4 regions of the Dactylosporangium sp. NPDC048998 genome follow, and region 1 is predicted to be linked to each of the others. Evidence: riboswitches for the same ligand, from Rfam matches in the RefSeq annotation. Region 1 holds a riboswitch; each other region holds the start of a gene.
What was found. Region 1 has a riboswitch for cyclic di-AMP ahead of ACGFI8_RS00070 (NlpC/P60 family protein). Riboswitches for the same ligand answer to the same signal wherever they lie in the genome.
Positions count from the first base shown of each region.

Region 2: another riboswitch for cyclic di-AMP. It lies ahead of ACGFI8_RS43415 (coiled-coil domain-containing protein); the one in region 1 lies ahead of ACGFI8_RS00070 (NlpC/P60 family protein).
Region 3: another riboswitch for cyclic di-AMP. It lies ahead of ACGFI8_RS33425 (C39 family peptidase); the one in region 1 lies ahead of ACGFI8_RS00070 (NlpC/P60 family protein).
Region 4: another riboswitch for cyclic di-AMP. It lies ahead of ACGFI8_RS12250 (NlpC/P60 family protein); the one in region 1 lies ahead of ACGFI8_RS00070 (NlpC/P60 family protein).

Region 1 covers NZ_JBICTV010000001.1:11,194-18,434, forward strand. Annotated here, with positions in the region: gene ACGFI8_RS00040 (bifunctional metallophosphatase/5'-nucleotidase) at 1-814, opposite strand, end outside; gene ACGFI8_RS00045 (hypothetical protein) at 1,036-1,389, shown strand; gene ACGFI8_RS00050 (NAD-dependent epimerase/dehydratase family protein) at 1,473-2,465, shown strand; gene ACGFI8_RS00055 (RNA polymerase sigma factor RpoD/SigA) at 2,843-3,766, shown strand; gene ACGFI8_RS00060 (hypothetical protein) at 3,834-4,247, opposite strand; gene ACGFI8_RS00065 (methyltransferase domain-containing protein) at 4,302-5,084, opposite strand; gene ACGFI8_RS00070 (NlpC/P60 family protein) at 5,170-6,129, opposite strand; cyclic di-AMP (ydaO/yuaA leader) riboswitch at 6,168-6,331, opposite strand; gene ACGFI8_RS00075 (hypothetical protein) at 6,571-6,882, shown strand; gene ACGFI8_RS00080 (DUF5753 domain-containing protein) at 6,899-7,241, opposite strand, start outside.
Region 2 covers NZ_JBICTV010000044.1:43,591-50,831, reverse strand. Annotated here, with positions in the region: gene ACGFI8_RS43420 (App1 family protein) at 1-41, shown strand, start outside; gene ACGFI8_RS43415 (coiled-coil domain-containing protein) at 216-1,238, opposite strand; cyclic di-AMP (ydaO/yuaA leader) riboswitch at 1,248-1,393, opposite strand; gene ACGFI8_RS43410 (SigE family RNA polymerase sigma factor) at 1,658-2,176, shown strand; gene ACGFI8_RS43405 (hypothetical protein) at 2,173-3,303, shown strand; gene ACGFI8_RS43400 (VOC family protein) at 3,509-3,892, opposite strand; gene ACGFI8_RS43395 (peroxiredoxin) at 4,133-4,765, shown strand; gene ACGFI8_RS43390 (hypothetical protein) at 4,825-5,328, opposite strand; gene ACGFI8_RS43385 (hypothetical protein) at 5,500-5,808, shown strand; gene ACGFI8_RS43380 (endo-1,4-beta-xylanase) at 5,896-7,241, opposite strand, start outside.
Region 3 covers NZ_JBICTV010000021.1:37,279-44,519, forward strand. Annotated here, with positions in the region: gene ACGFI8_RS33410 (M56 family metallopeptidase) at 1-622, opposite strand, end outside; gene ACGFI8_RS33415 (BlaI/MecI/CopY family transcriptional regulator) at 628-999, opposite strand; gene ACGFI8_RS33420 (hypothetical protein) at 1,279-1,680, shown strand; cyclic di-AMP (ydaO/yuaA leader) riboswitch at 2,032-2,176, shown strand; gene ACGFI8_RS33425 (C39 family peptidase) at 2,646-3,227, shown strand; gene ACGFI8_RS33430 (hypothetical protein) at 3,258-3,737, shown strand; gene ACGFI8_RS33435 (FMN-binding protein) at 3,756-4,301, shown strand; gene ACGFI8_RS33440 (hypothetical protein) at 4,314-4,907, opposite strand; gene ACGFI8_RS33445 (hypothetical protein) at 4,904-5,071, opposite strand; gene ACGFI8_RS33450 (maleylpyruvate isomerase family mycothiol-dependent enzyme) at 5,140-5,760, opposite strand; gene ACGFI8_RS33455 (ABC transporter ATP-binding protein) at 6,058-7,131, opposite strand; gene ACGFI8_RS33460 (ABC transporter permease) at 7,128-7,241, opposite strand, start outside.
Region 4 covers NZ_JBICTV010000004.1:307,533-314,773, reverse strand. Annotated here, with positions in the region: gene ACGFI8_RS12265 (alpha/beta fold hydrolase) at 1-429, opposite strand, end outside; gene ACGFI8_RS12260 (hypothetical protein) at 537-959, shown strand; gene ACGFI8_RS12255 (LamG-like jellyroll fold domain-containing protein) at 1,212-1,685, shown strand; cyclic di-AMP (ydaO/yuaA leader) riboswitch at 1,795-1,931, shown strand; gene ACGFI8_RS12250 (NlpC/P60 family protein) at 1,943-2,938, shown strand; gene dcd (dCTP deaminase) at 2,994-3,572, opposite strand; gene ACGFI8_RS12240 (pyridoxamine 5'-phosphate oxidase) at 3,699-4,205, shown strand; tRNA gene ACGFI8_RS12235 (tRNA-Gly) at 4,215-4,288, shown strand; gene ACGFI8_RS12230 (hypothetical protein) at 4,587-4,901, shown strand; gene ACGFI8_RS12225 (SigE family RNA polymerase sigma factor) at 4,898-5,410, shown strand; gene ACGFI8_RS12220 (hypothetical protein) at 5,403-6,650, shown strand; gene ACGFI8_RS12215 (helix-turn-helix domain-containing protein) at 7,033-7,241, opposite strand, start outside.

The DNA of each region.
Region 1 (7,241 bases):
CCTCGTGGATCACCAGCACCATCGACTTGATGCCGATCCAGCGCAGCACGGCGGCGTACTTGTTGGCCGTCTCGATCTCGTTGTGGAACTCGACGCCCTTGATGCCGGCCGGGTTGACGATGCCGGGGGTGCCCTCGAGGGTCATGCCGACGTAGGCGACCGGCACGCCCTCGTACTTGCGGATCGTGAACGGCAGCAGGATCGGCAGACCGGTCGCCTTCTCCGTCACGTTCGCGGCGAGGTACGGGAAGTCCGCGCCCTTGAACTTGGTCCCGGCCTGGCAACCGTCGGTCGGGTGGCAACCGCCGAGCTGCATGCGGTAGAGCTCGGTCACGCCCTCGTCGAACTCGTGGTTGCCGACCGAGGCGAGGTCGACGCCCATCGCGTTGAGGACCTCGATCGCCGGCTCGTCGTGGAACGCGGCGCTCACCAGCGGCGAGGCGCCGATGTTGTCGCCGGCGACGACCGTGTCACTGTCGTGCACGCCCGCCTTCTTCGCGGCGTCACGCAGCTGGGTGAGGTACGTGCTCAGGTACTCGGAGCCACCCGCGGGCACGCCGTTGATGAGACCGCCGCTGCCGGTCGGCGGGTCGATGTTGCCGTGGAAGTCGTTGAAGCCCAGCAGTTGTGCGGTGGTGGTCGGCCCAGCCTTCTCGGTGAATGCCACCTTGGCCGGGGTGAGCGGGGTCCACCGGTCGGTTCCGGGGGTGGAGCCGCCCTTGGCTAAGGGCAGCAGTGCGACAACCGCGACGGCGAGCGCGGGCACCGCGAGGTGCTGCGCGACACGCCAGCCGCGGGCGCGAGGTTGAACCATGATCTCTCCTTTTGGGGGGACACATGCGTCGGTCGCCATCCTTCCGAAGGCATCGATTCCGCGCGAGCATGACTTGGAGTCAGGTTGATGTCGTACGGGTAAAGGAGAGGGTTATCGGAATGGCCTGTCCGAATTTGTGTAAACACTGCGCATCGATGCGATTCCTGTAGGTATCCGGTACGTTTCCGGGAAAGGCACACCGCGGGGCGGAGGCGGTCACCATGCTGAGGCGAGTCGCGGCCGTGCTGGCCGTCGTCGCATCGACGGTGTTGACCTGGTTCGGCTTCGCGGTCACCACGGGTGCCCGGGCCGGCACGCCGGACTCCTCCACCGCCCTGCCGGCCGAGTTCCAGGTCGACTACCTGCGCATCTGGGCATTCGAGCCGGCCGCGTCCGCCCGGGCCGCCGGCCAGCCGTCCACTGTGGACGCCGCGGCGGGTGCGCCGCCCCCGGCCGGGCGCCACTGGTCGCTGTGGCCGGCCGTGGCGGCGATGGTGACCGCGGCGCTGGCGCTGCTCGCGCTCGTCATCCGCAAGACGCGCCCGCATCGCCCGCCGTCGGAGCACCGCGCCTGAGCCCGTGCGCGTTTCGTCCTGAGCGGATCCGCCATGCGCGAAACGGGCTGTGCCGGCCCCGGGCGAGCGCGAATCATCGGCCGATGAAGATGCTCGTACTCGGTGGAACCGTGTTTCTCGGGCGCGCGGTGGCGCGCCAGGCCATCGCCCTCGGCCACGACGTCGTCTGCGCCGCCCGGGGCGAGTCAGGTGAACCGGTCGAAGGCGCTCGTTTCGTCCGGGTGGACCGGGACGACCCCGGCGGCTTGGCGGCCGTGGCCGGCGAGTTCGACGCGGTCGTCGACGTCGCCAGGCACCCGCACCACGTCCGGCACGCGGTCGCCGCGCTCGCCGGGCGGGCCGGGCACTACACGTTTGTGTCCAGCGGATCGGCGTACGCCGACACCGCCACCCCGCACCAGGTCGCCGCGACCGCGCCGCTGCTGCCGCCCGACTACGACGCCGACCCGCGCGCCGACGCCGAGTCGTACGGGCGGTGCAAGGTCGCCTGTGAGCGGCTCGCCGTCGGCGGCTTCGGCGCCGGCCGGACGTTCGTCCTGCGCGCCGGGATGATCGTCGGGCCGGAGGACCCGACCGGCCGGTTCGAGTACTGGGTGCGCCGGGCGGCCCGGGGCGGCGAGGTGCTCGCGCCGGGCGAGCCGGGCGAGGCGGTCCAGCTCGTCGACGTGCGCGACCTCGCCGACTGGATCCTGGCCGCCGCCGGCGCCGGGCTGGCCGGCGCGTTCGACGGCATCGGCGCGCCCATGACCAGGCGGGAGTTCCACCAGGGGCTCGCCGAGGGCGCCGGGGTCCCGCAGACGCTCACCTGGGTCACCCAGGAGTTCCTGCTCGAGCGCGGGGTGGCGCCGTGGAGCGGCCCGCGGTCGCTGCCCTTCTGGCTGCCCCTTCCGCAGTACGCCGGGTTCATGGACCGCGACGTGACCCCCTCGATCGCCGCCGGCCTGCGCACCCGGCCCCTGGCGGAGACCGTCCGGGACACCCTCGCCGCAATTCGTGACGGATCACACATCGACGGGGACAACGGGCTGGGTATCGACGAAGAGGCCGAGTTGTTGCAGGAATGGCTCGCCGGGTAGTGGGTGGTAGTGCGCTTGCCACAAAAGGCTGTCGTACCGCCGACAGCTGCCGATGAGGAGCCGTGCCCGAGCTGCGTCGGTTGCCCTCCGCACCGGCGTTCCCAGGGAACTCACAGCGAATTCAGGCGTCTGACGGGCAGGAACACCACGTATCACTTGTTGCAACCGAAGCGAACCGGAGCAGCCTCCCGGGCGTCTAGGTAAGTGGTGCAACTCTCAGGGGTCGTCACCGAATCGCCCCTGGGGGCGGAATTCGGAAGGCGCTTTGACTGTTGTGTAGGGGGCATACCCGGGGGGCACCCGTTTTAGCAGGGTGAAACGGGGAAGGCGAAGGATGGAGCGGGGAGGGGCCCGAAGTGGAGAACGTGAAAGTGGAGATGCGAGCCGACTCAGGTGCCGAGGAGCGCGACCTGGTTGGCGTGTACCTGCATGAGATCTCCCGCACGCCGCTGCTCGACGCCGCTTCTGAGGTCGAGCTGTCCAAGGCGGTCGAGGCTGGGCTCTACGCGGAGCACCTGCTGGACACCGACGAGATCCCCGACGGCGTGACCGCCGCGGAGCTGCACCGCCTGGTGGCCGAGGGCGAGCGGGCGAAGGACCGGTTCATCCGGGCCAACCTGCGGCTGGTGGTGTCGATCGCCCGCCGCTACGTGCGGTCCGGCATGCCGATGCTCGACCTGATCCAGGAGGGCAACACCGGCCTGGTGCGGGCCGTGGAGAAGTTCGACTACGTCCGCGGCTACAAGTTCTCGACGTATGCGACGTGGTGGATCCGCCAGGCGATCAGCCGGGCGATCGCGCAGCAGGAGCGCACGGTCCGGCTCCCGGTGCACCTTGTCGAGGACGTCAACCGGATGCGCAACGTCGCGCGTCAGCTCACCCGCGAGCTGGGCAACGAGCCGGAGCCGGAGCAGCTGGCCACCGCGCTCGGGGTGCCCGTCGAGCGGGTGCACGAGCTCATGCGCTGGTCGCAGGACACCGTCTCGCTCGACACTCCCGTGGGCGACGACGGCGACACCAACCTGGGCGACCTCGTCGCCGACTCCGACGCCCCGTCGCCGGAGGACGTGGTGCTGGCCGCCCTCGAGCGGCAGCGGATCGAGGGTCTGCTCAACCACCTCGACGACCGTTCGGCCGGCATCATGCGGGCCCGCTACGGCCTCGAGGACGGGCGGGAGCATTCACTGACCGAGGTCGCGACGCGGTTCTCGCTCTCCCGCGAGCGGATCCGCCAGCTGGAGATCCAGGCGCTCGGCCGGCTGCGCGAGCTGGCCCGCGCCGAGGGCCTGCAGGCGGCGTAACCCCTGAACGGCAGAAAGCCCCGGGTCGCAGCGACCCGGGGCTTTTCGTTGTGCCGGTGTGGCGCCGTCAGTACGGATCGCCACATACCTTCCAGGCGCCGTTCTCCTTGCGCATCGCGAACGTGTGGTCGCCCTTGCTGCCGCTCTTGTACGTGATGGTCGCCGTGATCGAGGCGGTCTCGACGCCGAGGTCGTTGCTGTACGAGCCGCCCCAGCTGAGGTCGTGCGAGGCGGGCGCGTTCTGCTTGACGATCGAGGCGAACTCCTCCGGGCCGTAGTTGGTCTGTGCGGTGCCGCACAGCAGCGCGTACGCGCCCTCGTTGTTGCCGGCTTCCAGCGCGGTCAGGAAGTCCCCGGCCGCGACCTTCGCGTCCTTGCTGGCCGAGTTGACGATGAAAAAGAGCCCGGCCGCGCCGCCGCCGCAACACACGACGAAGACGCCGATCAGGCTGAAAATGATGATCTTCGCAGTTTTACTCACGCGCGCCAGCGTAGGGGCGCCGGTCGCCGCGTGATGTAAGCCAGCCGACGCTGGTCAGGCCCGATGTCCGACGACGAACAGCCGCGGGAAGGGCAGGATCGTGCCGAACGGCTCCCGGGGGTACCGAATCCGCAGCTCCTCCCGGACCTCTGCGGCGAACGCCTCGGCGTCGTCCGGTGACAGCGCGTCGAGGTACGGCCGCAGGCCGGTGCCCTTGAACCACTCGAACACCGGATCGTCGCCCGGTAGCACGTGGTAGTAGGTCGTCTCCCAGGCGTCGACCGTGAGGCCGGCCGCGCCGAGCAGCCGCACGTACTCCGGGGCCTCGAGCACGGGCGTGGCCGAGCGCGGCCCGATGGCCTCCAGCGCGCCGCCGAGCAGCGGCGCCCAGCGCGGCCGGCCCGCGACCTGCCCGAACCCGGGGTCGTACGAGGCGATCGGCACCTGGAAGGCGAGCGTTCCGCCGTCGTCGAGCCCGGCGGCCCAGGCCGGCAGCAGCGTCTCATGGTCGTCGACCCACTGCAGCGAGGCGTTGGCCACGATCACGTCGACGGAGCCGCGCTGCGGGCGCCACTGCCCGGCGTCGCCGAGCTGGAAGCGCAGCTGCGGGCTTTGCAGCTCGGTGGCCGCGGCGATCATCTGCGGCGAGGAGTCGATGCCGAGGATCGCGGCGTCCGGCCAGCGCTCGGCGAGCGTGGCGGTCATCGTCCCGGGCCCGCAGCCGAGGTCCACGACCGCGACCGCGCCGGTGGTCGGGATCCGGGCGACGAGCTCCCGGAACGGCCGGGCGCGCTCCTCGGCGAAGCGGTTGTACTGCTGCGGGTCCCACGAGGCCATGCACCCATGATGAAGGGGCCGCGGATCGATGCGATCCGCGGCCCCTTCGTGGTCCTTTGCCAGTCCTTTGCCAGCCGAGGCCAGGTCAGGCCTTGACGCGACCGAACCCGTAGATGCTGTCGATGTCCACCGACGCGTACCTGACGACGTCGCCGGTGTGTGGTGCGTGGATGATCAGGTTGTTGCCGACGTAGATCCCGACGTGCCCGAGGCCGTTGTAGAACACCAGGTCGCCCGGGGCCAGCGTGGACCGCGGGATGTGCGCCACGTTGCTCCACTGGCTGGCGGCGTTGTGAGGCAGGGTCACGCCCGCGGCCTTCCAGGCTGCCATCGTCAGGCCGGAGCAGTCGTAGGTGTTCGGGCCGGCCGCGCCCCATACGTACTGCTTGCCCAGCTGGGCCTTCGCGAAGCTCACGGCGGTGCCGGCCTTGCCGGAGACCGCGGGCAGGTTGCCCGGGTCGATCTTCGGCGGGTTGACCTTGGTGCTGCCGGCGGCGGTCGCCTTCTTCTGCAGGGCCACGAGTTTCTTGACGTCGCCCTCGATCTTCTTGCGCTGGCTCTCGAGGTCGGTCTTCTGCGTGTTCTGCGCCGCGATGGTCTCGTCGAGCAGCTTCTTCTCGTCGTCGACCTTCGCCTTGGCGTTCTTGTAGTCCTCGATCTCCTTCTGCTGCTGCCGCGTGATCTGCTGCAGCATCGACAGCTGGTCCATCAGCGAGTTCGACGACTCGGCGTTGAGCATGATGGACAGGCTGCGAAGGTTGCCCGACGTCTTGAACGCGGCGATCGCCACGCCCTCGACGCTGGCGCTGGCGTCGGCCATGCTGTCTTCGAGCGGCTTGAGTTTGGTCTCAAGCTCGGTGGCCTTGGTCTGGGAATCCGCAAGATCGATATTGATCTTGTTCCACGCCTCGATGGTCGCCTCGAGGTCCTTGTTCGACTTGTCGAGCTGGGCCTCGATCTCGGCGAGCGTGGGATCGGCGTGCGCGACCGCGGCTGGTGCCAGCACGGTGAGTGAGACGAGCCCGATGAACAGGGTTCGCAGCACTGACCGCCCGGCACGGTGTCCAGTGGACAAGGAAAGACCCTTCTTCACCGACCGCCTACCGGGTTAGCTGACGGGTTTGGGCGGGAAGGACACCCTACCGCAACGTCGCGGATTCACCCCTGCGAATGTTTCTGGGTCCCCGGTTCGATGCGCGCGCTCGAGGGGATCGGGCGGCGCGCCGAGCTCGATTCGGCGGCGCTTGCCCGGCGCCGTCCGGGATGGACGGCGGACTGCCGAGCAGGCCAGGGCCTAACTTAACGTGATCATCCGCCGTGCGAAAGGCGTGCGTCCCCCTCGATATCTAATACACCTAAAAGTCCGGATTACCGCCGGTTGGTCTTCCACATCGGACAGTGACATCGATCTTCGCGCGCGCTGGGGGTGCGCTTAGCGGCGCAATATCGATCGCCTTCAGCGACGCCGCGCGGTTACCGTCGGCGCATGACGCTGAACAGGAAGGGATCGCGGCGGATCGTCGTCGACGGCGTCGAGTACCGGTGGACCGTCCGGCACCGGCCCACCTACTCCCAGGCCAACGGGTGGACGCCGCTCACGTTCGTCGTGCAGGCGGACTCCGGGCGAGGGGCCGTCCTCGTCGTGTCCTCGGCGCTGGCGCATCCTCACAATTGGCTCGGCCTGTCCGCCGGCGCGGTGCGGCCCGCGCTCGTGGCCGAGGCCGTCCGGCGGGCCGTCGCGGCCGGCTGGCGGCCCGAGCAGGCCGGCGCCGCGTTCGCGCTGCCCGGGGCCGCGTAGCAGCCGGCCGGCCGGCTCACTTCAGGTCGTGGGCGACCTGCCGCAGAAGGTCGAGCGTGGCTTCCTGCGACAGGGCGCGCTGGCCGAGCCGTTCGAGGATGCCGCGGTACGTCGTGATGAGCTCCGGCTCCTCCCAGAGCAACTGCTGACGGTAGAGCACCCCGTCGTCCGCGCCGAACTCCAGCAGCGTGAAGTCGCCCTCCCAGCCGGCGTGGTACCCGGCGTTGAGGGGGACGACGCGCACGTCGGCGTACGGGCGCTGGGCGAACTCGATCGTGTGCTCGAGCTGGTCGACCAGCAGCGCCTCGTCGCCGGGGACGGGGCTTCGGCGCAGCACCGACTCGTCCAGGATCATCTGG
Region 2 (7,241 bases), on a different contig from region 1:
CCGGCCTGTGGCGACTCCTGCGGGACACCGAGATCCTCTGAGCCGCGCCGGGCCGAACCCCTAGCTCCGGCGGCCGGCGGTGGAACTCATCGGCGCGCCGACCTGGTCGATGAGCTCGCCCAGCACCCGCTCGGCCGCGTCGTGCGGCAGATCCCCCTCGCAGAAACGGCCGGTCGACGGTTCCCCTATCGACCGGCCGCCCGCGAACGTGAGGATTACAGGATAGAGAGGTGCACGTGGTTCGTATGGTCGCTGGAGGGGTCTCCGGCGACGCCCGAGTAGTGGTGCCACCCGACCGCCGGCGTCCAAATCTGTTTGAACCAGATGACGTACATGACCCCGAGGCGGTCGGCGTTCTTCACGAAGTACGTCGCCAGGGTGGTTCCGTAGACGTAGTCGTCGCCGGAGGCCACCCCGCCGAAGCCGGGCTTGGTCTGCACCGAGAAGTCGCAGGCGCGGCCCTTCGGGTGCTCGTACGGCCCGCTCGGGCGGTAGCAGGCCACGAACCGCTTGAAGCCGTCCTTCTGCGCCTGCTGCATGGCGTGCAGCATGCGGGGCGTGATGCAGCCCGTGGTCGTGGGGTCTTTGACGCTGCACGACTCCTTGGGCAGCGACCCGTTGGCGTTGCGCGGCACCGGGTCGGCGAGCGGCAGGTTGGCGGTGACGAAGCCCCTGCTCGGCCCACCGGCCTGTGCGAGCGCCTTCTCCGCGGCCTTCTTCTGCTGCTCGATGATGCTCTTCTGCTGTTGCTGCGTGGCGATCTCGTCCTCGATCGCCTTCTTCTGCGCGGCCTGGTTCTCCCGCAGCTGTTTGAGCTGGTGCAGCAGGTTGTCGTTGTGGTGCGCGATCTCGTTGATGGAGCTGGCCCGCTCGGCGAAGCTGTCCGGGGTCTTCGCGTCCATCAGGGCGGCGAACGTGGTGAGGGGGCCGGTGCGGTATGCCGCCGCGGCGATCGCGGCCACCTGCTCCTGGATCGTCGCCAGCTCCGCCTCGGTCGCCTGCAGTTGCGCGGTGAGCTCGCCCTGGTGCTTGACCGAGGCGTTGAGCTGATCGTTGGCCTCGGTCCACTTGCGGGTCGTGTCCTCGAGGACGGAGTTGAGGGTCGGGTTGGCACCGGCGCCCTCGTCGCCGGTGTCGCCGCCGGGCTCGGCCGCGGCGGGCGTGGCGGCGAGCCCCCCGAGCACGATTGCCGCCAGCAGTGCGACGAAAGCGCGCCGGTAGGGATGTCGCGATGACATCTGGTTCGTTGTTCCTTCCGTCGGCCGCCGACCGAGTTAGCTGACGGGTTCGGGACGGAACGACCCCTACCATCCTTCCGAGGAAGGTGGATTCACCCCAACATTACGGTGGGTCCCCGGCTCGCCACGGTGCGACGATTAGGCGGCAGCCCCGCCCGGCACCGGGGGCGGTGCCCTCGTGGACGTGACCGTGGGTCACTGTACCCAGGGCGCCGAAATCGCGCACCGCACCGTTTGTGCGGACTTCCCCGCAACCTCGCGCACAGTGGCCGATAGTGACCCAGATCACGGCCGAATGGCCCAGTCCTTGCCCGGCTGTGCCGCGAGGCCGTCGACGAGCGACCGCGCCGGCGATGCAACAGCCGGGGCTCGCCGCCGCGTGCAGTTCGGTGACGGCATGCGCACGGGAGGAGTTCCGCGTGGAGTTCGACGACTACGTACGGCAGCGCGGCGCCGCGCTGGTGCGGCTGGGGCGTCTGCTCACCGGCGACCGGCACCAGGGCGAGGACCTCGCGCAGGATGTGCTCGCCAGGGCGTTCGTGCGCTGGGAACTGATCGCGGCCGACCCGCCGGACCCGTACCTGCGCCGGATGCTCGTCAACGCCGCCATCTCCCGGTGGCGGCTGGCGTCCAGCCGGGAGGTCGCGGTGGCCGAGCCGTACGACACTCCCGGCCCCTGCGACCTGGGCGCGGAGGCCGCCGAGCGCGACGCGACGTGGCGGCTGATCCGCGCCCTGCCGCCGAAACAGCGCGCCGCCGTCGTGCTGCGCTACTACGAGGACCTCGACGACACAGCCATCGCGGAGCTACTCAACTGCAGCCGGGAGACCGTGCGCAGCCAGGTGAAACGCGCCCTGGACTCGCTGCGCGCCCGGCTCGCCGAAGAAGGATCCGACGCCGGCTCGGCCGGCCTGACGCTCAACGGAGGGAAGTCGTGACCGGACTCGACCGGGTGGTCACCGAGACGCTGGCCCGGGTCGCCGACGACGACGTGCACGTCGAGCGGCTACTGGCCGGGGCGAGGGCGGGCGGCATCCGCTACCGCAGGCGCCGCCGCCTGGCGATCGCGGCGGGCGCGGCGTTCTCCGTCGCCGCCGTGGGTACCGCCGTCGCCCTGACCACCGCGCTGCTGCCCACCACGGCGGGCGGCATGCCGGCGGCGCCACCCGCCACGACCGCCGTACCGTCGGCCGCGCCCAGTGCGACGCCTACGACCGCCGCCGCGCTGCCGCAGACGACGGCGCCGCCGCTCCTGCCGCCCGCCGATGGGGCGCCGAGCGCGCTGAGCGACCCCGCCCAGGTCGGCCGCCCGTGGCTGGTGCATCTCAGTATGGACGTCCTGCCGTTTCCCGCGACCGTCGTGCATTACCAGACGTCCACCGACGGCGAGTGGGTGCAGCTCCAGGGCGAGTTGTCCGGCACGCCCAAGACGCTGTCGATGCTGTACGTCCGGCTTTCCCGCGGTACCACGGACTTCGAGCCGCTCACCGGTGAGCAGAAGTCCGTCGTCGTCGACGGCCGCCCCGGCACGTTCGCGTACGATTCCCGGTCCGGCACCGGCACGCTGCGCTGGCGCCTCGCCAACGGCCTCTGGCTGCAGGTGTACGGCCAACTCGACGAGGCCGCGACGCTGGCGGTGGCGAACGGCGTGCGCCTCGACCGCACGTACCGCTGCGCTGTGCCGTTCCGCCTGCCGTCGGTACCCGCCGGCACCAGGGCGGCCGCGTGCGGCACGACGTTCTTCGGGTCGGAGCGCAGTACCGTGATGGCCATCGCGATCGGCGACTCGTACGTCTCGTTCACCACGGAGCTCCGCAACGGCTCAGCCGCCGGGGCGGCCAACGAGACGCTCGGCGGCCGCCGGGCCCAGGTCCTCGAGCACCCCGGCGACGGCGGCCACCCGATCCTGGAGATCCACATGGGGATGGGCGGTGGCGTGACGCTGTCGATGGTCGCCGCCGGCTCCTACAACCGATCGGTCGTACGTGAACTCGCCGCGACCCTGCAGTGGCTGGGCGGCGACGACCCGGCAGCGTGGCCGGAGAACCCCCTGCCGAATCCGTGACACCGGTCCTCGCGCCCGCCGAGCCGGCCAGCGGGCCGGCTACAGGCGGGTCGCGGCCTGGACCAGTCCGGCGAGGGCCCTGGAACGGCTGTGCGGCGGCGGTCGGCGGCGTCGACCGCGTCGAGGGCGGCCCGGCCCTCGCGCAGCAGCACCGACTCGGCCTCGGTCAGCCTGACGGTGCGGCTGGTGCGTTCGAGCAGCGTCCTTAGCTTCCGCTGCCGTACGGACGTGTGAGGATCTCGAGGAAGTGCCCGCTGGGATCCTGCCAGTACACGCCTCGACCGCCGTCACGGGTGTTGATCTCGCCCGGCCAGCGCCGAGACGGATCGGCCCAGTAGGACAGGCCGCGAGCACGGATCCGATCGAAGATCACGTCGAATTCGGTCTCGCTGACCAGGAATGCGTAGTGCTGCGGGTGGACCGGCCCGTGGTCGTCGGCGAAGTCGAGGGAGACGTCGTTGTCGACCTGTACGGTCAGGAACGGCCCGAAGGGTGTCGGCTTGTCGAGGCCCAGGATCTCGGCGAAGAATTCCGCCGACTCCTGCTTGTCCCGGACCGACACGATGGTGTGGTTCAGTTGGATGGCCATACCCCCATAGTCCGCCGCTGCCAGCGGACGGACCACTGGTACGCAAGGTGAAGTCGCTGGCCACCGGTCCCACAGCGAGATGGCCAATGCGAAACTGTCGGCCCGGTCACTCGTGGTGCGGTTTCCTCGCCCTTCCGCTTGTTGGTGCACATACTGTTTGTGCACCAACCTTTTGGTGTGGCGGAGCGCAGGCGACCCGCCGTCGAGCGAACTACCGCATCAACCTGCATAGGAGACGAGTTGAGCATCAGGCTTGGCGACGAAGCGCCGAACTTCACCGCGGAGACCACCGAAGGGCAGATCGACTTTCACGACTGGAAATCGGGCACATGGGCGGTCCTGTTCAGCCACCCCGCCGATTTCACCCCGGTCTGCACCACCGAGCTCGGACGTACCGCCGCGCTCAAAGGTGAGTTCGCGAAGCGCAACGTGAAGGCGATCGCCGTCTCGGTCGACCCCGTCGAGCACCACCATGACTGGTCGAAGGACATCGCCGAAGTTGGCGGCACCCCCGTGAACTTCCCGATCATCGCTGACCAGGACCGCAAGGTCAGCGAGCTCTACGGCATGATCCACCCGGGCGAAGGTGACACCTCCACCGTCCGTGCCGTATTCGTCATCGACCCGAACAACAAGGTTCGCACGACGCTGACCTACCCGAAGTCCGTGGGCCGCAACTTCACCGAGATCGTGCGCATCATCGACGCGCTGCAACTGACCGACCGCGCGCCAGTCTCGACGCCAGTCGACTGGCAGCCCGGCAACCGGGTCATCGTCGCCCCGACGATGTCGACCGAGGACGCCAAGCAGCGCTTCCAGCAGGTCGAGGAGATCAAGCCGTACCTGCGGTGGGCCGCCGAGCCATCGGCCTGACCCGCACCTGTCCGGCCCGGCGGTCCGCTTCGGTCGCCGGGCCGGACAACGGGCGAGGATCAGTCAGGAATGCGGCGGAAGTAGCCGTTGGACGGGGGCAGGGCCAGCAACACCGCGGCCACGACGGCCGCGACCAGCCCGGCTGCGGCGAGCGACACCGTCGTGTGGACGTACCACGTCGGAATTGCATCGCGGACCCACCGACCATGGGCGCCGGCGAGCTGACGGACGGTCGGCGATGAACCGCTGAGGCCCGGAACCACCCAGCAGAAGCTGAGGACGCAGGCCACCCACGCCACAACTCGCCCCCAGTTGTACGGACGGCCCAGGAGCAGGGCCGGCACTCCATAGATCACGGCCAGGGACACTCCGCTCACGACACCGTCCAACACAAGGGACGTCGCGTCAGAGTCACCTTGGTCCATGGCTTCGGAGCAGCACGCCCTGGCGAACTCGTCGTGTACGAGCAGGCCGAGCAGACAAGAAACGAGCACCGTCACCGCCAGCGTCAACAGCGACAGCCTGGCGGCGGTCACCGTGCCCGGGCGTGGGTCCAACCGCATCCAAACAGCATCCAAACTCACGAACCTCTGCACATCGACCGAGCGGCCGATGTTGACGCCCGTCACTCGTTCCGCGACAAGGGCAGCCGCTGGATGATGTGCGGGGGTCACCGGTTTGCCGCTAACGATCAGCGGGCAGGTGTCGGCCGGGCTGGAAGTGGGGGTCGCCTGGTGGCCGTCGAGGGAACCTGGACGTTGTTGATCGATACGCCGATCGGCGAGCAGGAGGCCATACTCGTGCTGCACCGTGACGGCGACCGGCTGACCGGGTCACTCGACCACCGAACGACCAGCCTGGAGATCACCGACGGGATGATTTCGGGTGACGATGCCGGGTGGAAAGTCGAGAAAACGCTGAACAAGCTGCTGAAGATGAAAGTGACGGTCGCGTTCGCGGTCACCGTTGAGGGCGACAGCATGCGTGGCAAGGCGGATGCCGGGAAGTTCGGCACATTCGACGTGAAGGGCCTACGCGGTTGACTTATCGGGCCTGACTTACCGGGCCTGGCCTTCCAACGCGTTGAAAGGCCAGGCCCGCACTCTAGCCGGACCGGCTACAGGCCGCGGTCAGCCGGCGGACTTCCATGGGCCATTGGGCGTACCGGGCGTTTCGTTGCGGGTCCACCATTGGGCGACGTACGTCTTGCCTTGATACACGACGATGTCCCCGGCGTTGTAGATGCCGGACGGGGTCCAGATCGTCGCGCCGTCCGGCGCGGTCGCCGTCTCCTTCCACGGGCCGTTCGGATCGCCCGGCTGCTGGTTGCGGGTCCACCATTCGGCGACGTATGTCTTGCCCTGGTACTTGACGGCGTCCCCCTTGTTGAAGATCCGTGACGGGGTCCAGATCGTCGCGCCGTCGTCCGCCGTGGCGATCTGCTGCCACGCGCCATTCGGATCGCCCGGCGCCTGGTTGGTTGTCTTCCACAAAGCCGTCCAGAACGAGCCCTGGTAGGTCACCCAGTCGCCGGAGGAGTACGTCGTGGCAGCGCTCCAAGCCGGCACCGCCGGGCCGACCAGGTTGCCCACGCCCCAGCGGGCGGTGGTCTGGTAACCCGTGCCCGTCGGCTCGGCCCACGAATGCACCGCTGTGCGTGCGCCGTTCGTGCCGTCGTTGACCTGGAAGTCAAGGCCCTGGAACGTGCCGATGCCGCCGTGGCCGGCCAGGGTCACCGCCGCCTCGACGATGTATCCGGTGGCGGTCAGCTTCGTCGCGCTGCGCAGGCGGGCCTCCTGAGCGGCCGCGTCGCCCGTGCCGAACGAGTGGACGTTGTTCACGTTGATCCGGATCTGCGCGTCCTCGGCCCGGTAGGACCCGTTCTTCGCGTTACCGGGATCGATGAACAGCTCCACCGAGTCCTGCTCGTACGCGTTCGACGACGAGGCGTCGATGTGCGGGTCGGTCACCACCGCGAGGACGTACAAGGTGTCGTTCTGCCACAGGGTGCGCACGTCCGCGGTCGCGCCGGCGGAATCGCCGGACTGCAGTTTGCCGGTGTGCACGACCTTGGCGTCGGCCCATGCGGCGTCGATGTCGCCGTCGATCGACGGTGCCTGCCGAGCCTGTACGACCTGGAGGTACGAGAGCGGTTCGATGTACGACAGGGTGCCGAGCGCGCCCGGGGAATTCCAGGCGCCCAGGACGTTGCCGCCGGAGAGCACCCGAACATCGAGGCCGCCCGTACCGCCCTGCGTGACGCCCGAGTGCGGCAGATGGACGACCGCCCGCCAACCAGCGCCGTTGCCGCTCACCACACCGGGCACGTCGCCGGTGCCGTCCTTGCGGAACGTCAGCTCCTTTCCGGCGTACGCGAACTGGATCGCGTCGGCCTTGTCGCCGGCCACGGTGACCAGCGCGGTGAGGTGGTCGGCGTTCCAGCGCAGGCCGAAGGAACCGACCCCGTCGCCGATCG
Region 3 (7,241 bases), on a different contig from region 1:
TGCCGAAGCACGACAGGCGTGGAAACGCACGGTGCAGCAGTTGTACCGTGCGCAGCAGCCGGTAGTGCCGGCCGGTGGCATGCGCCCGCTCGTGGGCGGTGACCGCTTGCAGTTGCTCGGCGGTGAGCCGGCTCACCGCGGCCGAGGTGACCACCACGTCCTGTTCTCCGCCGCCCGGCAGCAGATAGGCGTCGGGATGCTCGGCGGGCACCACGACCACGCCGATTCCGGGCAGGCGCCGGCCGGTCTGCTGTAGCAGGCCACGCAGCCGCCGCCGCTGCCGCCGGTCCGCCGAGGCCAGCCGCCATCCGGCAGTCACCAGCCGGCCGGCGAGCAGCACGAGCAAGGCGGCCCCGCCGCACGCCGTCAGCTGGGCGGCCGGGCCATGCGCTCCCAACAACGCATCGAGGCAGACCCGCCAGGCGCGGCAGACCACGCCGTGCGTGCGGTCCCAGTGCAGGGTCGCGGTCACCCCGGTCAGCACCGCGCTAGCCAGGACCGCCACACACCACATCTGCCAGGCGAAGATCCCGAGGCCGGGTGCGCGGGCCACCCATCGCGCTCGGGCCAGTCGCGGCCCGGCCGCCAGGACCAGACCGGCCGCGTACGCGGCAATCAGCACCGCGGTCAATGCCCGCTGATCTTCCGCTCATAGCTGTTCAGCGCTGCCCGCAACGCCGCTGCCTCCTCGAGGGTCATCTGGCCGACGAAGTGCAGCAGTGCCTGCTCCCGGTCGCCGCTGTCGGTCAGCGCCTCACGCATCAGTCCGGCCCCGTACTTCTCCCGGCTGGTCACCGGCCAGTAGACGTGCGCGCGGCCCTGCGGCTCCCGCTGCAGCCAGCCCTTGCGGTACAGCTTGTCCGTCACCGTCAGCACCGTCGTGTACGCCAGCACGCGCTGGCCGCAGAGTGCGGTATGCACTTGCCGCACAGTCACCGGCTCTCCCGCCGCCCACAGCTGGGCCATGACCGCAGCCTCCAGCTCACCGAACCCGCGCACCGCACCTCCCGACCGACATCCGCCATCCGATGCTACGGCCCGGCCGGCCGTCATCGCGACCACTGGCGGCCCCGGGCCCGGCTGCGACGCCCCGCACTCGTACGCCGGATCGGAGCACCACGCCGGGACGCGGCCCGTGCACGCTGCTCTGGACATCGCCGCGGCCGTGCCGATTCGACCATCTCCTATTTGGCATAGGAACAATACTTGCATGGACGCCGATGGAATGGGACGGTCTAGGACAACCCTCGATCCGCGCGGACATACAAGGAGCCGAACATGCGGATGCGACTGCTCGCGGCGGCGACCGCCGCTGCCCTGGCCGCACTTGGCGTGCTGACCGCTCCCGGAACCGCCGTCGCCAGCCACAGCTGGGGCGGTTACCACTGGGCCCGCACCGCCAACCCGTTCACTGTGGAGCTGGACAACAACCTCACCTCGGCGTGGACGTCGAGCAACGCACCCCAACGCCCACGACTACGCCGAGCTGGAGACCATCTACAGCCACCTCGACAGCACCAGCACCACCCTGGCGTCCAAGGACCCAGCCTCGCCGTCGGCGAAAGCCCGTCGACCTGGGGCACGCTCACTCGCGGCAGCGTCGACCGGCACGGCGCCGCCACCTACCATCGCGACCTCGGCAGCGGCCAGCAGGTCATCACCTTCGTCCTCTGGGCCTGAACGCCCGACCCGGAGACGCCCGACGTCGAACTCCGACAGCCGGTCGATCTCGTCCGGCCGGATACGCCCCGGTCCACCGCCGGGCGCGCAGGCGGCGACCGATTGTGAGCGCAACAGCAATCGGCCGCCGCCGCGCGGTCGGCTTCATGGCGATAATGTCCGTAGTCGGTTTACGACTAATTGCCGTGCGGCACCAGGCCGGTGGGCAAATCGCCGTAATCAACGAATACTGCGAACCCATATAGGCGGGCCGGAGTGCCGTTGGTAACAGGCGAAGGTCTTGGCAGCGTCTGTGCCCATCTGTAAGGTCAGGGAACATCTGACCCGGTCATTGGCCACATCAGGTGGCACCGGGACGGACCGCCGAGTCGCGCTTTGCGTGAGCCGGGGACCCACCGTAAGTCTGGGGTGAATCCGCGGGCCGAAGGCCCGTGGTAGGGCGACCTTTCGCGCCCGAATCCGTCAGCTAACTCGGTAGGCGGACGCGTAAGGAGATGTATCGGTGCACGCTTTCTCGGCTCCCGGCCGCGCAAATTTCCTCGCGGTGTCCGCATGCACGTGTCCAGCCGGTCGGCTCCGCGCTAATCCCTGACAGCGAGACCTTTGCCGCGTCCGCTCAGGCGCGACGCTGAGGCCCCACGTGGCCGAATGTTCGCACCTGCTGATCCGCATCGGGCCGTGCCCTCGTCATGCGGTCCGCGGACGCATCTCGACTTGTCTGTCCTTTGCTTGCATATCCGGGCCATCACGCGCGTCTGTCGCCATTGTGATGGCCCAGTTCGGCTTGGAGAATCACAGTGGATCGTGGACCATTGCTTCGGCATTTCCGGAATGTGACGAGTTCTCGTCCGCGGCGCCTGGCATTTGTTTCGGGTGGGCTTCTTGCCGTAGCCGCTGTGGCCGGTATCGCGCTGAGCCAGATCGACGGCGGGGCCTCGGCCGTGGCGGGGTCCGGTACTACAACAATGACGACCCAATCGCCCACGGGCCAGGTTTCGACGCCCGCTGAGTCGCAGATTCCTGCCCAGCCCGCGACGAAGATCCTCCAATACCAGTTCCAGTTACAGCCGAACTATTACTACTGCGGACCGGCGGCCACCCGGATCGCCCTCTCGGCGACCGGCCACACGGTGAGCCAGGATCAGGCCGCCGCGCTGCTGGGCACCACCACCAATGGCACGGACTCAGCCTTCGACACCACCCGCGGGCTCAACAGCGTCATCGGCCACGGGCGCACGGTCTATCAGACCCGTGAGATCCCGGCCTACCCTGCGACCCCGGCTCAGGCCGACCAGCTTCGGACCGACGTCCTGAACACCATCAACAGCGGCCGCGCCATCGTCGCCAACATCGCCGGCCACCTGACCGACACCGCCGGCACCTACCACGCCTACGAAGGCGGCCACTACCTGACGATCGTCGGATACAAGGACAGCGGCAAGACCGTGAAGATCGCCGACCCGGCCAACCCCAACGGTGACGGCACGTACTGGGTGACCACCACCAACATGGCCAACTGGATCGCCCAGCGGGGCTACTCGTACTGACCAATGGCGTCGACGGCCACGCCCCGGCGTGTGCCACACCTGCGGTCGGCAGGGCTGCGACCCGGCACGAGGGCGATCGTCGAGGGACCGTACGGGCGGCTGACCGCCGACCGTCGCACCGCCCCCCAGGTCACGATGATCGCCTGCGGGGCCGGCATCACGCCGTTGCGCGCGCTGCTCGACGAGCTGCCGTACGCCCCGGGCGAGGCGACACTGCTCTACCGTGCGCGCTGTGAGGCCGATCTGGTGTTCCGCGACGAGCTGGAGCACCTCGCGGCCGTGCGGGGGCTCCGGGTGCGGTACCTCCTCGGCCCCCGAGAAAGGGAGGGCTCCTGGCTGCCGACCGGCTGGGGCGACGACACGACGGCCCTGCGCGACCTCGTCCCCACTATCGCACACCACGACGTGTTCGTCTGTGGCCCGGACGGCTGGACGGCGGCGGTCGTGCAGGCGGCGCGGGCGGCCCGCGTGCCCGCCGCCCGCATCCACCTCGAGCGCTTCACCTGGTAACCCGCGGAAGGGCGCGACATGCGAAAGATCATCACGTGGTTCGCCGCCACCGCCGCGGTGGTCGTCCTCCTGTTCAATTACCGCACCTCGACCATGGGAGCGCCCCGCGCCGTCTCGGCGGTTGCCGCCACCGCCGGCGGTACGCCGGGCATCGTCGCCGGAACGCCGCCGCCCGCAGCCGGTGGTCCACCCGATCAGGCCGACCAAACCGCGCCGCAGTCCAGCGCCAGCGGCGCCACGAGCCCTCGGCCCAGCCCCGGAACCGTCTCGACCTCCGGCTCCACCCTCGTGGTCAACGGCTCGATCGTGACCACCCAGTGGGGGCCGGTCCAGGTCCAGGCCAGCATCAGTCGGGACCGGATCACCGACGTGACCGCCCTGCAGGTTCCCGGCGGATTCTCCCGCGAACTCAGCGACCTGGCGGTGCCGCGACTGCGGTCGCAGGCGCTCGCGGCGCAAAGCGCCAACATCGACGTGGTGAGCGGCGCGACCCAGACCAGCGAGGGCTACCGCACCTCCCTGCAAGCGGCCCTCGACGCCGTCCACTTCAAGGCCACCCGCTGACCGGACGATCGTTCACGTGCGCGAAGCACTCAGCGTACGGTCGTCAGCCATCGTGGTGGCCGCTGTGTCCCGTGCTGGCCGGCAGCGGCGTGCATGGTCGCGCGGTCGATACCGGCCGTCTCGCGACGACGGGTGTGACCGCACGGATTCAGACTCACCGGCCGGGTGCTGGGCAGCCGGCGTGGTTTGGCGACCTTCTGGGCCGGCGGCGGTGACGTGACCGTCGGCGACGGCGTGCTTGTAGAGGCAGCGCAGCGCGGCGATGAGCAGTTCAGCGGCGCTGCGCCCGCCGCGGCCGTTGCGGCGTGCGACGACGTTGGCCTTGACGTGCTGGGCGAGGCGTTCGATGTCGGATGGGCTGGGCTCGTCAAGCCGCCGGTCGGCCCAGTGCTCGACCACCCGGTTCCAGTAGGAGCAGTACGCACGGCGGCTGCCGTCGCTGACCGCAGCCGCGACGACCGGGACGTACTCGGCGAACGTCGGCGCCGGCCGGTGGTCGCGGCCAGCGCCGAGCAGGTCGGCCGGTGACACGCCGAGGCGGTCGAGCAGCAGCCGGGCGGCTTCCAGGTCGGCGCGTGCGGGCGACACCGGTGACAGGTCGGTCATGCGGCGCCACCGCCCAGCACGGTGGTGTGGAGTTGGGCGATCATGGCGTCGATGGCGGCCGGTGGATGGACCACGAGACGGTGCTCGGCCGGTTGGTCGAGCCCGAGTTCGTAGTGGCCGCGGCGGAGGTTCTGGATGAAGGCGTGTCCGGCGATGATCGTCAAAATACACAGCGATCCGCTACACCGACGCTCTCACCGGCGTGCGAATGCACGCCTGCACAGTGGAGGCGTCAGGTGCGGTCGCGGAGGATGGCGACGCCGTCGCCCGTGAGATCATCGAGCGCCTGGGTACGCCCGGTCATGGCCATCACCAGTGCAATCGCCGGTCCGGCGACCTCTGGTCCGGTGCCGTGGCTCCATTCGGCGTCAGTCGCGCGCAGCGTGACTCCGGCGATACGTTTCTTCGCGCCGATGAGCAGGTTGCTGCCGGCGTAGAAGTCGGCGACCGCGACCACGTGCTCGATCGGGTGGTCGCGGTACGGCCCGAGGGCACGGAAGATGTCCTCGCCGTGCACGATCGTCTCCCCAAGCCAGGACGTGGCAGGGCCGGGTGGCGCGTTGCGGGTGCCGACCCGGGACCGGAGCAGCTCGACCAGGTCGGCGTTACTGCGTCCCATGAGGATTTGTCGGATGTTGCTGGCTGTCATCACCTGGAACCGGAATCCGCTGGCGGCCAGCTTGCCGAAGAACGTCGGCGGCGTCATCTGCGCCGTCGCGATCATGTGCGCGACCACCTCCCGGACCTGCCAGCCCCTGCACAGCGACGGCTTGTCCCACGCCGCATCGGGCAGCCCCGCCAGGGCGTCGACCAGGGACGCCCGTTCGGTCCGAATCGCTTCCCATGTCTGCATGACCCCTCCGCTGCTGCGCGTAGAGTGGATGTTCCACCAGGTCATGATGCATACCAGGTGGGGGCCGCGTCCGCATATCCGCCCGAAGGTCGAGCAGCCGGCTGGGATCCCGCCTCCCAGCCACCCGACCTCAGTGGGCGTCTGTTGCTACGGCGGAGCGTTGGCCGGATCGACCCCGGCGACGCACCTCCTGCACGCCCTGCTGTGACCGGCCGGCGCTCATCCGTGCGTGAGGTGCTCCCACTCGCTCCTAGAAGATCAACGAAGGAGGGATACGCCGCACGCTCGGCCTGACGGTCACGGCACGGCGGCGTGGGCCGGCGCAGGCACGTCGGGCAAGGCGAAGACCGCAGCGAAGCCGCTGACGGCCAGTCGCACGCTCGTCGCCGGGGCGGGGATGGGCGTGCCCATGACGCGAGCGACCACTTCGGGGCCGGCCGGTTCGAGGTGCAGGCGGACGGTGGCGTCGTGGCCGAAGTAGGTGACCTCTGCGACCCGGGCGGGAACGCCGTCGCCGTCGCGGTCGGCCACGATCCGGATCTGTTCGGGGCGCAGGAGCACCAGCGCCGGCCCTTGCACGGATCCGGGCGGCACCGTGACCGTCCCGAGTGGGCATTCGGCGCGCTCGCCGCGCACGGTGGCCGCCATGGTGACCGCTGCGCCGACGAAGGCGGCCACCGCCGGGTCGGCGGGCCTGGTGTAGACGGCGTCGGGCGGCCCCGCCTGGACCAGCCGGCCGTCCCGCATGACGGCGACCTGGTCGGCCAGCGACAGTGCTTCGTCCTGGTCGTGGGTGACCAGGACGGCGGTGGCGTGAGCGGCACGCACCGCGTGCACGACGGCGCGGGCGGTGCCCAGGCGCAGGGCGGCATCCAGGGATGAGAACGGCTCGTCGAGCAGCACGACAGACGGTTTCGGCGCCAGTGCACGGGCCAGCGCGACGCGCTGCTGCTGACCGCCCGACAGCTCGTGCGGGTACCGCCCGGCGAGGCGACGGTCGAGTTCGACGAGGTCGAGCAGCTCGTCGACGCGCTGCCGGGAGCGGCGGGCGGCGCGCGGCAGACCGAACGTGATGTTCGCGGCGACGTCGAGATGCGGAAACAGCGCCCCTTCCTGTGGCACGTAGCCGACCCGGCGCCGCTGCGGCGGGACGTACCCGCCGGGGCCGGCCACCTGCCGGTCACCGAAGACGATCGTGCCGCTGTCGGGGGCGGCGAACCCGGCGACCAGCCGCAGCAGGGTCGTCTTTCCGCAGCCGGACGGCCCGAGCACAGCCGTCAGACGCTCAGCGGGCACATCGAGGTCGACCCCGGCCAGTGCCTGAACAGACCCGTAGCGCTTGGTGACTCCGCGGATCGTCAGTGCCGTCATGACGCGTACCTCGCACTTCGGGTGAGCAGGTAGGTGGCCGGCGCCGAGATGAGCACCATGAGGGCGGCGTAGGGGGCGGCGGCGCCGTAGTCGATATCGCTGCTGTGGCT
Region 4 (7,241 bases), on a different contig from region 1:
CGAGTGCCACAGCTGCGTGCTGCGCAGCGCCGCCTGGGCCCAGGCCCCGCGGTGCGGCACGGACAGCGCGGTCAGCGTGCGCACCCGGTCGGGGAAGGAACCGGCAACGTGGAACGCGAGCGCCGCGCCCCAGTCGTGCCCGACGAGGTCGAACCGCGCCAGCCCGGCCTGGTCGGCCAGCGCCAGCACGTCGGTGGCGAGGAGATCCAGGGTGTACTGCCGGCGGTCCCGCGGGCTGGCGCCGGGCGAGTAGCCGCGCAGGTCCGGCGCCAGCACCCGCAGGCCCTCGGCGACGAGCACCGGCGCCACGCCGGCCCACGCGGTGCGGTCCTGCGGAAACCCGTGCAGCAGCACGACGCCCGGCGCGCCGGGGTCGCCGAGATCGTCGACGTCGAAGACCAGCCCGCCATTGACGAACCGCGTGATCACGGCTCCATGAAACCACTGGCACGTTTCCGGGATTCGTCGTGATCTGCGCGCCCCTACTGTTCTTCTCAACGGCGACAACGAAGACTTCAGACTTCAAGGGGATACAGATGAGCGACATCGACACCGGCTACGACGGCGGGCACGACGTGGACTACGGTCACTACGAGGCGGGTCAGGAGCACGACGCTCTGAACCAGCTGCACCAGGCCCACGGCTCGGAGGCCGACTACAACAGCCAGTTCGGTCAGTACGAGCAGGACCACCACGCGGCGGAGTCCACGGACTTCTCGCAGGGCCACCACGTCGAGTACGACCAGCCGGGTGCGGTGCACTTCGAGTCGGACGACTACACCAACTACAGCCACAACGCCGAGGTCGACGACCACGTCTTCGCCGCCGAGGGCAGCGAGCACGCCCACCAGGCCGACTTCTCCCAGCTCGACGCCCTGCAGCACCGCTTCGACGCCGCCTTCGCCGAGGGCACCCAGTTCCACGGCGGCGCCGGCGAGCTCGGCATGGCCTCCAACTAAGCGTCTTGCGATCAGCCGGTCACCCCGTTCGGGGTGGCCGGCTCTTTGCTTTTGGCACCGCGGATCCGGCAGGGAGACGCGCCAGCGTCGACCGGTGTCTCACGGGAGGAACGGTCGTGCGTTGCACGGACCGGAGTCATATGACTCTGCCGTGTCATGCGGAAGGGCGACCGCGGGCCGGAACCACCGCGGCGGCCGCGCGGTTCGGGGAATCATGTCCGGTTATGCGCCGACAACGACGGTTGTTGCTGTATGCCGGGCTTGCCGCCCTCGTCATTGCCGCGCGGGCCCGCAGGGTTTCTCAATCCGGGGCGCGCGGAGTTCGGCTACGGCGCGAGTGTTCTGATCCGGTCCGATGAGACTTCCAAGGGCGCCAATGTCATGCAAAAAGGGTTCTCGATCGGTGACAGTCAGTTCAAGCTACAGGTCGACGGCGTGGCCGGTCGGCCGAGTTGTGTGATTGTCGGCACTGGGTCGCCTACCATTTTTGTAGCGCTGGCATCGCGGTCCGTCGCTGACGGGAGGTGGCACCGGATTGCGTGTTCACGCGGTAACGCGCTGCTCACGGTGGCCGTGGACGGGGCCGAGGTGGGACGGACCGCAATTCCTTCGTCACTGTCCATAGTGAACGACGATCCGCTGTCTATTGGCGGCAAGGGAACCAGCGCGAACAACGATCAGTTCGTGGGTGTAATCGACGACGTGTACGTCACTCGAATCGCGTGACCTTTCGGAACAAAACGGACAACAATCGATCGTTGACTTGAACCTGGGAACCGGTCCCCCTTAACGTGAATTCCCGTCGGCTGGATGTCCGCGCCCACCACGGGTGCGCCAGGCGGCACCGCCGAGTCGAATCCGAGCCGGGGACCCACGCGCTCAACCGGGGTGAATCCGCGAACTTGTGCGCGGTAGGGCGACCTTCCCGCCCGAACCCGTCAGCTAACCCGGTAGGCGGCCATGGAAGAAGGAGTAACTCCTCAGTGGAGACCCATCTGAGGTGGACGAGGCGGCCCCACCGTCTGGTACGGCTCCTCGTTGCCATCCTCGGCGGTCTGTCGCTCGCCGTCGGTATCACCGGGCTCGCGCATGCGGACCCGACCCCGGGCGAGATCGAGAAGCAGATCGACGACAAGTGGAACCAGATCGAGCCGATCATCGAGCAGCACAACCAGCTCAAGATCGAGCTCGCCGCCAACAAGACCAAGCAGAATAAGCTCGAGGCCCAGATCGCGCCGCTGCGCGAGCAGGTCGACGCCGCCTTCGACAAGGTGAGCGCGTTCGCCGTGATGCAGTACAAGACCGGGCGCATCTCCAAGCTCGACGCGATGCTCACGACCGGCTCGCCCGACACGTTCATCAACCAGATGACGATGCTCAACATGCTGGCCAAGGACGAGCAGGCGCGGATCCAGGACGTGATCACGGCCAAGGAGGAGTACGACTCCCAAAAGGCGCCGATCGACGAGCTGGTCGCCAAGCAGGCCGAGCAGGAGGCCGCGCTGGCGCAGCAGGAGCAGAAGATCAACGCCGACATCAAGACCCTCAACGACATGCGCATGAAGGCGTACGGGTCGAGCGGCGGGACCGGGAACCTGCGGCCGGTGGCATGCCCGTTCGAGTACACCGGCGGCCCGGGCGCGAAGGCGGCCCAGGTGGCGTGCGCGCAGATCGGCAAGAAGTACGTGTGGGCGACCGAGGGGCCGAACACGTTCGACTGCTCCGGCCTGACGCTGTACGCCTGGAAGCAGGCCGGCTACACCCTGCGGCACTACACCAAGTGGCAGTACCAGGACACCAAGCGCGTGTCGCGGAGCGACCTGAAGGCCGGCGACCTGGTCTTCTTCTACAGCGACCTGCATCACGTCGGCCTGTACGTCGGCGGCGGCTGGATGGTCCACGCACCGAACCCGAGCGCACCGGTGCAGATGAAAAAGATCGACGCTGAACCGATATCCGGCTACGGCCGGGTGGCATGAGCAGGGCGGGCCCGCGGGCCCGCCCTTTCACTTGGTGGGCTTCACTTGGTCGGCTTCACTTAGTCGGCCAAGTCCGCCAGTTCTGCCACGAGCGGCTCGGGGTAGGGCCGCGCTGGCCCTGGTACCGCGAGCCGTAGACCGCTGAGCCGTACGGGTGCTCGGACGGCGACGAGAGCCGGAAGATGCACAGCTGACCGATCTTCATCCCCGGCCAGAGCCGAATCGGCAGGTTGGCCACGTTGGACAGCTCCAGCGTCACGTGGCCGGAGAAGCCGGGGTCGATGAAGCCCGCCGTCGAGTGCGTGAGCAGCCCGAGCCGCCCGAGGCTGGACTTGCCCTCCAGGCGCCCGGCGAGCTGATCCCCGAGCGTGATCACCTCGAGCGTGGAGGCCAGCACGAACTCGCCGGGGTGCAGCACGAACGGCTCCCCGTCGTCGACCTCGACCATGGACGTGAGCTCGTCCTGCTGGATCGCGGGGTCGATGTGCGTGTACAGGTGGTTGTTGAACACCCGGAACCACCGGTCGAGCCGTACGTCGATGCTGGACGGCTGCACCAGCGCTGGATCGAACGGATCGAGGCGCAGCTGGCCGCCCTCGAGCTCCTTGTACAGGTCACGGTCGGATAGCAGCACCCTCTGAGGTTACGGTGTCGGCTTCATCCGCCGCCGCGCGAGCTTGCCGGCTGCCGTCACGGCCTCGGTTTGCCTCGTTCGGGCAACTTGGCCACGATAGAACAGATGTACGAGTAGATTTGATGCATGGCATCGTGGGCTGATTTCGCCGCGGCCGAGCCCGAGCTGGCGACGGCCATCCGCACCCTGGTCTGCCAATACGGCCCAGGCCTCGGCTACCTGGCCACCGTCCGCCCCGACGGCGGCCCGCGCATCCACCCCGTCTCCCCGGTCATCACGGACGAGGGCCTCTACTGCTTCGTCCTGGCCTCCCCGAAGCGCCACGACCTGGACCGCGACGGCCGCTATTCGCTGCACAGCTTCCCGTCCACGGACTCCGACGACGAGGCCTACCTGTCGGGCCACGCCACCCCGGTCACCGACGAGCCCCTGACGGCCCGCCTGGCCACGACGATGCGCGCCGCCCCAACAGTCGACTGGCGCCTGTACGAGCTGACCGTGGACGTCGCGATGGTCGTCCGCCACGAGACCCCGACGACCTCGACCCGCACCGTCTGGAAGGACCGCCCCAGCCACGTCCCAAAAGCAAGACAGAATGATCCGTGCACGGAGGCCGTGGATTCGGTACAGTAGGCGTCACTTGCGGGTGTAGTTCAATGGCAGAACATCAGCTTCCCAAGCTGACAGTGAGGGTTCGATTCCCTTCACCCGCTCCACCGGAAAAGCCCAGGCCAGGCGGCATGCCCGACCTGGGCTTTCGTTTATGCCGGTCGCTGTCGTTTCCCGGCGTGCCCGTTACGTGCCCGATCGCGCTGTCGGGTGATCTGCCCGCTGAGCGCGTCGGCGCGGCTTCGTCGTGGCGACCGGCGCCTGACGGCCGTGACTGTCGACCGTGATCCACGACGTCATCATTTTTCGCGTTGCCCGTAACCGGCGACCGACTGTCCCGGCGTCGTAAAGGTCATGACAATCGACTGGACACTCCGCCTGACCCACGGGCAGGGAGCGTCTCAGATGCTGCCGGTGGCGCCTGTTGGGTTCACCCCGCCCGTCGACCTGCACAATGCTGTCGCGGCCGGTAGCCGTCGTGCGGTTCCGGTCACCTTCACCTCGCCGACCGGTGCCGCCGTGCAGCAACTGTCGGTGGAATTCGCCTTCGACGACGGTGCCACCCGGCGGACGGTGCCGCGCGCGGCCGACGGCCAGGCCGTCGTGATCGACCCCGCGGCCGGTGCGCGGTTCGTGTCCCTCCAGGCACACGCCACCGACTCCGGTGGCTCCACTGCCCGCCGGACCGTGCTGCCCGCCTACCGGATCGCGGCGTCGTGAAGAACATCGACCGGGATTTCGAGGCGTTCGTCCAGTCCCGCGCCCATGCCCTGCTACGGGTGGCCTACCTCCTTGTCGGTGACGAGCAACTTGCGCAGGATCACCTGCAGGACGTGCTCATGCGGATGTACCAGCGGTGGCCGCGCGTCCAGCAGGAACCCGACCGGTACGCGCGAGCGGCCCTGGTCAACCGGACGACCGATCACTGGCGCCGGCGTAGTCGGCGCCGCGAGGCCCCGATGCCCGACGGACTCACGCTGGTGGCGGCCGACGACACGACCGCCATGATCGGTCGGCGAACCGTCCTCGACGCGCTGTCCGTCCTGACCGCGCGGCAGCGCGCCGTCATCGTGCTGCGCTACCTCGAGGACCTACCGGTGGTCGAGGTGGCCGCCATGCTGCGCTGTTCCGAGGGGGCGGTGCAGAGCCATGCCGGTCGCGGCCTCGCGAAGTTGCGCGAACTCCTCCCAAACCTTTCCGCCGCGTTGAACGGAGACTCTCATGCCTGAACTCAGCGAGCGAGACGATGAGCACCTGCGCGTGATGCTGCGTGACACGACCGATCACCTGCGCCTGCCCGAGCGGCTCACGGACACCGCCCGGACCGGTGCGGTGCGCCGCACCCGCCGCCACCGCGCGCTCGGGGCCGGGCTCGGCATCATCGCCGTGACCATGGCCGTGACCGCCGTGGCGATGTGGCCCGGGTCGGACGACGGGCCGACGACCGCGGCGGTCGGCGCGAACACCTCGCCCACGCCGCGTGGCACTCTGCCGGACAAATGCCTCCTGCACGTGCTGGCGACCCCGGCGAACGCCCAGTTCAGCTCCGTGACCGGCGGCGATCCGTCCGGTCGGTACCTGCTGACTCGCAGCAGCCAAGGTGCGGCGAAGCAGATCAGAATCTGGAACGGTGACTCGTCGCGCGTAGTGGCGATGACCGGCGAGGATGCCGAGTTGAATGACGTCAACGCTGCCGGGACCGCGGTCGGTTCCAGCTTCGTCAACGACTCGCCGACTGCCTGGCTGTACCGTAACGGCGCCGTCCAGCGGCTGGCCGGTGACAGCGTCAGCGCGAAGGCGATCAACAGCGGCAACCTCGTGGTCGGCCTCCGGGTGTCGGGCCCCGGTCTGGAGCAGCCCGTCGTCTGGCGAGCGCTCGACCGGCCGGCGGAGCAGCTACCGCTGCCCGACGGCGCCCTCGGCGGCAGGGCCGTCGACGTCGCCGAGGACGGCACCATCGTCGGCGTGGTGCACCTCCCGGGCGGCGCGAACCAGGGTTACGTCTGGCTGCCCAACGGCGAACACCGGCAGCTGCCGCCGCCCATGGTCGCAGGTCGCCAGGCCGCGGGTTACTGGCCGACCAGCATCCACGGCACCGTCATCGACGGCACCGCGGACGTCGCCTTCGATCAACCGAAACGGCGAGCTATGGAGCCGGTGATGTTCGACCTGACGACCGGCACGTTCACCCCCTACCCGGAGCACCTCGTGGAGCCGGTGGGTAACGGCCGCGGAATCCTGGCGGGCCAGGGCGACGGCGGCGCGCTGCTGTCCGACGGCCGGCGGCACGTGAGGCTGGACCCGCTAGCTACGCAGACCGGCGCGCCCACCGGCGTGCCCACCGACGCGCCCACCGCTCCCAGCCTGGTGCCGACGGTCGTCTTCATCAGCGACGACGCCCGTACGCTCGCCGGCCGGGCCGCCGACGCGAACGGCCTGACGAAAGCCGTCGTCTGGCGCTGCCAGTAAGCCTGTGGCGCACTGAGCGCGGCGGCGTCGAGGTACGACGCCGCCGCGCCTCCGTTCCACCTGCTGCCGATCAGTACAGCGGAAGCGGTGAGCCTCGACCGCTGGGAGCTGTCGGTCCTCAAGCTCCCCGGCATGGTGTGCTGGTGGTGGACGAGACGGGGTCAACCCGCCCCTCGACCGGCCGATCGCCTGCGCAGCACGTGATTCATCCGCACTCGGCCCCCTTTATGGGCACCCGCCGCGTGCGCGTCCGTTGTAGCGAGTCGTCGGAGCTCAACGACACCCCCGATGCCGGTCGCGGGAGCCCCGGATCAGGCCGTGGTGATCGCGGTGACGGTCAGCGTGGCGGAGTACAGGCCGGGCTGGGTTCTCGACGGAATCTTCAGGTCGATGGTGGCGCCGAGCGTGCTGGTGCCCAGGCCTCCCGCCGCCGGCGCGGCCGCCAGGACGCTGCCGGCGAGGACCGGGGACGGCTGGACCGGTTCGCCAGCCCGTCCAAGCCCTCCTCGCGATACCAACCGATCCAGCGATGCACCGCCTGCCGCGACACCCCGAACCGCTCCGCGACCTCGATCACCGGAATCCCGGCAT